DNA from 2 places in the Shigella sp. FC1967 genome. Region 1 is predicted to be linked to the other one. Evidence: predicted binding sites of a transcription regulator. Region 1 holds the regulator's gene; the other holds the start of a gene.
What was found. Region 1 encodes ArgR, which controls arginine synthesis, uptake and breakdown. Its sites were predicted from a motif close to ANTGAATAAAAATACANT; they were not measured.
Positions count from the first base shown of each region.

Region 2: the regulator ArgR is predicted to act here: its motif matches at 1,889-1,906, upstream of argF (ornithine carbamoyltransferase).

Region 1 is NZ_MIIZ01000133.1:2,382-6,808, forward strand. It holds gene BHE89_RS01220 (DNA-binding protein) at 1-219, opposite strand, end outside; gene BHE89_RS01225 (helix-turn-helix domain-containing protein) at 440-706, shown strand; partial or broken gene mdh (malate dehydrogenase) at 811-1,750, opposite strand; gene argR (transcriptional regulator ArgR) at 2,197-2,667, shown strand; gene mpl (UDP-N-acetylmuramate:L-alanyl-gamma-D-glutamyl-meso-diaminopimelate ligase) at 2,726-4,105, opposite strand; gene fbp (class 1 fructose-bisphosphatase) at 4,271-4,427, shown strand, end outside.
Region 2 is NZ_MIIZ01001276.1:146-4,572, forward strand. It holds gene BHE89_RS21040 (pirin family protein) at 327-1,196, shown strand; gene rraB (ribonuclease E inhibitor RraB) at 1,305-1,739, opposite strand; gene argF (ornithine carbamoyltransferase) at 1,923-2,927, shown strand; gene BHE89_RS24015 (hypothetical protein) at 3,108-3,278, shown strand; gene pyrB (aspartate carbamoyltransferase) at 3,278-4,213, shown strand; gene pyrI (aspartate carbamoyltransferase regulatory subunit) at 4,227-4,427, shown strand, end outside.

The DNA of each region.
Region 1 (4,427 bases):
CACCCAGATAACGAGTGGCTCCTCTTTTTTATTTAGTTTGTAATGTGCTAATGGCTCATAAAGTTCTAGAGCAATTAAAGTTTCTTCTGGTAAGCAAGAATAATGATATTCAACACCATTACCTTGCTTATTTTTTACATTTTGTTTTTGCCAAGACTCTCGTCTCGCTTTTGAATTTACACCTTGTGGTGATTTAGGTAATCCACCTATACCCGTCAATTCCTTTGCCGTATACCACTCTTTTTTTCATTATGTTTCTCTAAAATTGTTATCAACTTCAAAAAAGAAATTATTAAGAAAAAAAATCAGAAATCTTTTTTAGAAAAATAATGTTATTTTATTTTCTAAATAATCAGTTTAAATGCTTTAGGACATTTCTAATAAACTGTTATTTATACCACTAACACAGCAATCAATTTTTATAGAAAAAGGATTAAAAATGATTTCAAGGAAATCTGATTGGCATCCTGCCGATATTATTGCCGCACTTAGAAAACGAGGAACAACACTTGCTGCCATCTCTCGCCAAGCAGGGTTAAGCTCTTCAACACTTGCTAATGCGTTGTCACGCCCTTGGCCTAAAGGAGAGAAAATCATTGCTGATTATCTTGGTATCGCTCCTAGTGAAATTTGGCCTAGCCGTTATTTTCATCCTGAGACAGGAGAATTACTTGAACGAAAGATTCGTACCAAAACTAATAATTAACTAATAATTACATACATTATAATTAATAAAAAAAAAACCCTGATATAGTATCAGCGGTTTTTTATTTAAATTTGCATTATTTTTATAGCAAAAAAAGAATTTCTTTATTTATTAATAAATTCTTCACCAAGAATTATATCTTTTTTTCAATACATCTAACATGCCATTAAGAGATTGCATTTCAAAATCACTTAATTTACCAATAGATAAATATTCCTCTACACCATTTTTACCTAAAAGAATAGGTTGTGCGAAGAAACGAGCATATTCTCCGTCGCCTTCTGTGTAGGTACATTCAATAACATTTTTCTCGCCATTTAGGGCGCGAATTAATGAAAGACCAAAACGAGCAGCGGCTTGACCCATAGATAGTGTTGCTGATCCACCACCCGCTTTTGCTTCAACAACCTCAGTACCTGCGTTTTGAATACGTTTAGTTAATGCCGCGACCTCATCATCGGTAAATGAAACGCCATCAACTTGAGATAATAGAGGGAGAATAGTCACACCAGAGTGTCCACCAATCACCGGAACATTGGTTTTTTGTGGATCTTTACCTTTTAGTTCTGCAACAAAGGTATTGGCGCGAATAATATCAAGAGTGGTGATCCCGAAAAGACGTTTCTTATCATAAACGCCTGCTTTCTTAAGCACTTCTGCTGCGATAGCAACGGTTGTATTCACAGGATTAGTAATGATTCCGATAAGTGCTTTCGGGCAATTTTGTGCAACCTTTTCAATCAAGTTACGCACAATACCTGCGTTAACATTGAAAAGATCTGAACGATCCATGCCTGGTTTACGAGCAACGCCCGCAGAAATCAGGACAACATCAGCGCCTTTTAGCGCAGGAGAAGGATCTTCACCCGCAAAACCTTTTACAGTCACTTGAGTCGGGATATGGCTTAAGTCAGCTGCGACACCCGGTGTAACGGGAGCGATATCATATAAAGAGAGTTCACTACCAGCTGGAAGCTGATTTTTAAGAAGAAGTGCCAGTGCCTGACCAATACCACCTGCTGCACCGAGAACTGCTACTTTCATTCTGATACTCCTTAGTTTACGAGATAGTGGAACGCCTTCGAGATACTCACTCTTACGCAACTCACCTTTAAAAAAACAATTATTTAACAGTAACATTGCATAATAAGGCATTTACAGTGAAAAATAACACTTCGGTTATTCTAAACAAATTGCTTATCTGTTAATGAGATAGTGGACACTCTTTTGATAAATAATTTCAATAAATATGACAAAATGTTAAGTGCACCATCATCCTCGTGATAATCATTTAAGCTTATCATTTATTTAACAAATGCTTTACTTTCTTTAAATTATCACATTCACGCACTGTAAATAAAATTTTTTGTAGTACATTCTACTTTACAATTTTAAGGAGGCTATCACTCATCTTTCTTCGTCTTATGTTGCATAAAAATTCACTTCTCTGCATAATACGCAGGTTATTGATAACTCACTAAAGGTGAACTATGCGCATTCCTTCTAAGCAAGAAGACTTGGTTAAAGCGTTTAAAGCCCTGCTGAAAGAAGAAAAATTCAGTTCACAAGGCGAGATTGTGACTGCATTACAAGAGGCTGGATTTGATAATATTAATCAGTCAAAAATCTCTCGTATGCTAACAAAATTTGGTGCAGTAAGAACCCGTAACGCCAAAATGGAAATGGTGTATTGCCTTCCTACTGAGCTTGGCGTACCAACAGCAAGCAGCCCACTAAAAAATCTGGTACTCGATATCGATCATAATCATTCTGTTGTGGTGATAAGAACGAGTCCAGGTGCGGCACAACTTATTGCACGTTTATTAGACTCATTAGGCAAAGCAGAAGGGATCCTTGGCAGTATTGCAGGTGATGATACTATTTTCTCAACACCGGCACCGGGATTTTCCACAGAAGAATTACGAGATGCGATTCTAAATCTTTTTGATCAAGAATTATAATTAGCCTTTCGACAACTTCAAAAAGCAAGCCACTGAATTTTCAGTGGCTTGCTTATTTTTAATACTGTCTATCCGACTCTTTAGGCTGTGCTAATTTTGTAAGCAATTTTTCGTGAATACCGCCAAAACCGCCATTACTCATAATCAAAATATGATCGCCCGCTTGCGCTTCTTTCGCAATCATATCAACTAGCGTATCCAGATCTGAACTCCAACGAGCTGGCTGTACACAATGCTCAGCAATATCACTCACTAACCATTGAATATTAGGTGGCTGGAATAAAAAGACTTCATCAGCACGCCCTAATGCCGGGGCGATATCATCCTTGCTAATTCCCATTTTCATAGTGTTTGAACGAGGTTCTAATACGGCAATAATACGAGCGGTTCCACCAACTTTACTGCGTAACGCTTCAAGCGTTGCCAAAATCGCAGTGGGATGATGCGCAAAGTCATCATAAACACTGACTTGGTTGACCTCACCACGTAGCTCTAAGCGACGACGTGCATTAATAAACTTATCTAATGCTTCACAAGCATCAGCGGGTAAAACACCAACATGGTGCGCTGCAACAATCGCCATTAGACCATTTTGCATGTTGTGTTCACCTGAAAGTCCCCAAGACACTTCGCCGACTCGCTCACCTTTGTGGAATACCTCAAAATGACTACTGTCATTATTGAGTTTTTTGGCTTGCCAATCTCCTGTTTCACCTGTGAACTCTTGCTCACTCCAACATCCCATTCCAATGGTCTGTTTTAAATTCATATCGCTATCAGGCATGATAATTTTTCCTGTGCCCGGGACAATACGAACTAAATGATGGAATTGTTTTTGAATTGCCGCTAAATCATCAAAAATATCAGCGTGATCGAATTCAAGGTTATTTAAAATCAATGTGCGTGGAGAATAATGAACAAATTTAGAACGCTTATCAAAAAAAGCGCTGTCATATTCATCAGCTTCAATCACAAAGAAAGGACTTTCACCTAACTGTGCAGATACTTGGAAATTACCCGGTACACCGCCAATTAAAAAGCCAGGTTTATAACCGCAATCTTCTAAAACCCAAGCCAGCATACCTGCTGTTGTAGTTTTACCATGAGTTCCAGCGACGGCTAACACCCAACGTTCAGGTAAAATATAGTCATGTAGCCACTGAGGGCCTGAGGTATAAGGCAAACCTTTTTCAAGTACAGCTTCAACACAAGGGTTTCCTCGTGTCATTGCATTACCAATAATCACCATGTCAGGGGCAGGTTCTAATTGTTTTGGGTCATATCCCTCAATCAGTTCGATTCCCTGATTTTCTAGTAAAGTACTCATGGGTGGATAAACATTAGCGTCTGAGCCTGTAACTTTATGTCCCTTCGCTCTAGCGAGAATGGCAAGACTTCCCATAAAGGTGCCACAAATACCAAGAATATGAATGTGCATGAATTTCTGTCCAATAGCATGAAGTTGGTCACTATTCTAACGATCAAAAAGCAGATAAGAAACGGATTAACCTTTGAATCATCCGATTCTTTGGCTAAACTTGCCACCACCAAGGAGATTTTCTCTCCTTTTTTACTTTACCCACTCACATTCAGGACCTGCGTCATGAAAACATTAGGCGAATTTATCGTCGAGAAACAACAAGATTTTCCCCATGCAACGGGTGAACTTACTGCATTACTTTCAGCAATTAAGCTTGGGGCTAAAATTATCCACCGTGATATTAACAAAGCAGGGTTAGTCGATATTCTTGGTACTAACG
Region 2 (4,427 bases), on a different contig from region 1:
ATTCTGACTCATTGTTGCTAAGAAAGAATGTAGTTTTTATTTTCCTTTTTAAGGATCAAATTAAATTCTATTAAACCAATCACTGTTTTATTAATTATTTAAATATAACCACTTTATTATTTATATTCTCTTTATTACATTCTTTTTCTTTCATTCCCACTGATTAAAGTCATTCATTTTTTTTGAATACCATCAACAAATTCCCCCTATTTTGTTCATCTCGCGAACACTTTATGATCAACCTCATTAAGAAATCGCAATAATCTGTATTACCTCCTTCTGTGTCTTGGTTATTGCGGTTTCTTTCCTTAACTCGGAGAACAATCATGACTATCAGACAGATTAATCATATTTATTCGGCGCCAAATTCACACTGGGTAGGTAATGGCTTTCCAGTCAGCACCTTATTTTCCTATCAGGAAAATGGTGAGAAACATAGCCCGTTTCTGCTGATGGATTATGCCGAGCCAACACTGTTTAAACCTGTTACCAATGCCCGTGGTGTAGGGGCTCATCCTCATCGTGGATTTGAAACCGTGACAATCGCTTATCAAGGCGAAGTCTCTCACCATGACTCTAAAGGTCATGCAGGTACTATTACCGCAGGTGATGTGCAATGGATGACTGCCGCTTCGGGTATTTTGCATAAAGAGTATCACTCTGAAAAAATGACCAAAGCAGGCGGTGTTTTGGAAATGGTACAACTTTGGGTGAATCTGCCAGCAGCGTACAAAATGACACAGCCTCGTTATCAGGCGCTGAAAGCAGAGGATATCCCTCATGTTGAATTACCGAATAACCAAGGTTATGTCAGAGTGATTGCGGGTGATTACGCCAATACACAAGGTGTCGCAATGACCTACTCACCGCTAAATGTGTGGGATCTGCGTTTAAATCGCGCAGGTGTTTCACATTACCGTATTCCAGAAGGTCACAATGCAATGCTGTTTGTGGTGAAAGGTGCGGTACATATCAATGACAGTGAAATTGCACGCCAACACGATATGGTAGTGTTAGATAATCATGGCGATACACTGACATTAGAATCAATGGGTGACACCATTGTTTTAATTCTAACGGGTAAGCCGATTAATGAACCTATTGCAGGCCAAGGGCCTTTTGTGATGAACACTCAAGAAGAGTTACAACAAGCTTTTGATGATTATGACAATGGCATATTTGGTGTAATGAATTAATGACCTTCCCCTAAAACCAATAACACCAGTCACAAAGCAATACTTTTGTGGCTGGTGCTATTATTTTGCACTGATAACTCAGGTACAAGGGACAACATTTAGCAAAAATTAATGTAAGCGAGATGACTTATCAGACTCTTCTTCTTCGCCGTCTTCGTCTTCACCGTCTTCATCATCATACTCTGCGTCAGGATCTTCAAAATAAGTCCCCCAACCATCGTAATAGACACCCATTTTTTCAGCTAAATTCATTAATTGCTCAACTTGGGCATCAATAAGTTCAGCATTCAAACCACTTTCACTCACTGCATCAAAACAAACTAAGATCTCACCTGATTCGACTTCGATTTCCTCAGGCTCAGTGACTTCGTAACCTAATTTAAAGACTTCAACTGCTGCTTTTTCTAGGGTTTCAAAATTTTCACAAGAAATATGGTGCTCAATGGCATACAGTGCATCAGGATCACTGCCATCTTCCAGTAATTCTTCAATAATAAGACGTGTTTCTTCACGTTGTTCTGCTAATTCTTTGCTGTCCGCCATAATCATGCTCCGCAATAGTCTGAAAGGTATCTTCTTCATTCTCCCACAGGGCGAATCAACACTCCATACTTAATATGCCACCCTTATCGCAGACTGTTTAAATTAAAAGTTTTCCTTTAGGGGTTGATGATGAATATTTATTGATATAAATTGAATATAAATTCAATAATAGGATATTACGCTATGAACCCTTTTTATCAAAAATCATTCTTACGTTTACTTGATTTTTCACCTGCAGAAATTCAGCAACTACTTACATTGTCAGCACAATTGAAAAAAGCTAAAAAATCAGGTCAGGAAACGCAATATCTTACTGGAAAAAATATCGCACTGATTTTTGAAAAAGACTCAACACGTACCCGTTGTGCATTTGAAGTTGCTGCCTTTGATCAAGGCGCAAGAGTGACTTATTTAGGAGGCGGAAGCCAAATTGGGCATAAAGAATCGATAAAAGATACCGCTCGAGTACTAGGCCGTATGTATGATGGTATTCAGTATCGGGGTTACGGTCAAAAAACGGTAGATGCCCTTGCTCAATATTCAGGTGTACCTGTTTGGAATGGTTTAACTAATGAATTTCACCCAACACAGTTATTAGCTGATTTACTCACTATCACTGAACATCAAGCTAAGCCGTTATCAGAAACGATCTTTGCTTACCTTGGTGATGCTCGTAATAACATGGGAAATACCCTACTGGAAGCGGCGGCATTAACGGGTATGGATTTACGCCTCGTTGCCCCTAAAGCATGTTGGCCAGAAGCAAATTTAGTGGCGCAATGCCAAGAGATTGCCAAGAAGAATGGTGGAAATATCACACTCACTGAAAATGTTGCTGAAGGCGTTAAAAATGCGGATTTTCTTTACACTGATGTGTGGGTTTCTATGGGTGAACCGAAAGAAGTTTGGCAAGAGCGTATTGCTTTACTCAAGCCTTATCAGGTCAATATGGATGTGATTAAATTAACAGGCAATCCAGACGTTAAATTCCTTCACTGTTTACCCGCTTTTCATGATGAAGAAACAACCATGGGTAAAGCATTAGCTGAAGAATTTAACCTATATGGGGGTTTTGAAGTTACGGATGAGGTTTTTGAATCAAAACACAGCATTGTATTTGATGAAGCTGAAAATCGTCTTCACACGATCAAAGCGGTGATGGTCGCTACCCTTGCCAATCCTTTCTAAAATACATAATCATGCAAAACACCTATTTTTTTTATTGATAAAAAATAGGTGTTTTCTTCGTTCAAACTCAAGCTTATTGATTTTTAAATTAAAAAATTTTTTTTTTGTAAAAAATAAAAGCAAACGCTTGCGTGCAACATTAAGATGCGTATAATGCGCCACAATTTGTCAGGAGGAAAGATGAAACAGCGCCTATTCCAATTTGTAACAAAAACAAGCACCTTAGCGGGTCGCAAGCGCATTCTCTTTTTTCCAATAGCCCAATTTTTTAAAACCCCTCTTATTGAGGGGTTTTTTTTGGCCTATAAAAAACCCTCTATCGCACAATTCATCGCTAAAGGAGAACTCTAATGACTAATCCGCTCTACCAAAAGCATATTATCTCCATCAATGATCTGGACCGAGAAGATTTGGAGTCTGTTCTTCACGTTGCTAATAAACTAAAACAGCAACCTAACAACGAATTGTTGAAAGACAAAGTGATTGCGAGTTGCTTTTTTGAAGCATCAACACGTACTCGCTTATCATTTGAGACAGCGATCCACCGTCTAGGCGCATCAGTTGTCGGTTTTTCTGATGGAAGCAACACTTCACTGGGTAAAAAAGGTGAAACATTAGCGGATACCATTTCGGTTCTTCGTACTTATGCTGACGCCATTGTTATTCGCCATCCTCAAGAAGGCGCAGCACGTTTAGCCTCTGAATTTGCGGGCGATATTCCAGTACTGAATGCTGGAGATGGTGCTAACCAACATCCAACACAAACTTTACTGGATTTGTTTACCATTCAAGAAACACAAGGTCGCTTAGATAATCTCAATATCGCAATGGTTGGTGATTTAAAATATGGTCGAACAGTGCACTCACTAGCACAAGCATTAGCGAAATTTACAGGCAATCATCTCTATTTTATTGCCCCTAAAGTACTCGCCATGCCAGAACATATTCTTCACTTACTGGACGAAAAAGGTGTTGAATATAGCCAGCATGAAACCGTAGATGAAGTCATGTCAGAGCTGGATATCCTCTATATGACACGCGTGCAGAAAGAGCGTTTAGACCCATCTGAATACGCAAATGTTAAAGCACAATTTATCTTGACCAGTGCAGACCTTGTGAATGTGAAAGAAAATCTCAAGATCCTACACCCACTACCACGTATTGATGAAATCACAACAGATGTCGATAAAACGCCTTACGCTTATTATTTCCAACAAGCAGGCAACGGTATCTATGCACGTCAGGCATTACTTGCCTTAGTTCTGAATAAAAACTTAGTTCTTTAATAAGGAGCACACCATGACACATGATCACAAACTAAAAGTTGAAGCTATCAAACGTGGGACTGTTATTGATCATATTCCAGCGCAGGTGGGCTTTAAAATTCTCTCCCTGTTTCGTTTAACTGAAACGGACGAAAGAATTACAGTCGGCTTTAATTTACCATCTGAAAACTTAGGCAAGAAAGACTTAATAAAAATTGAAAATGTCTTTTTAACC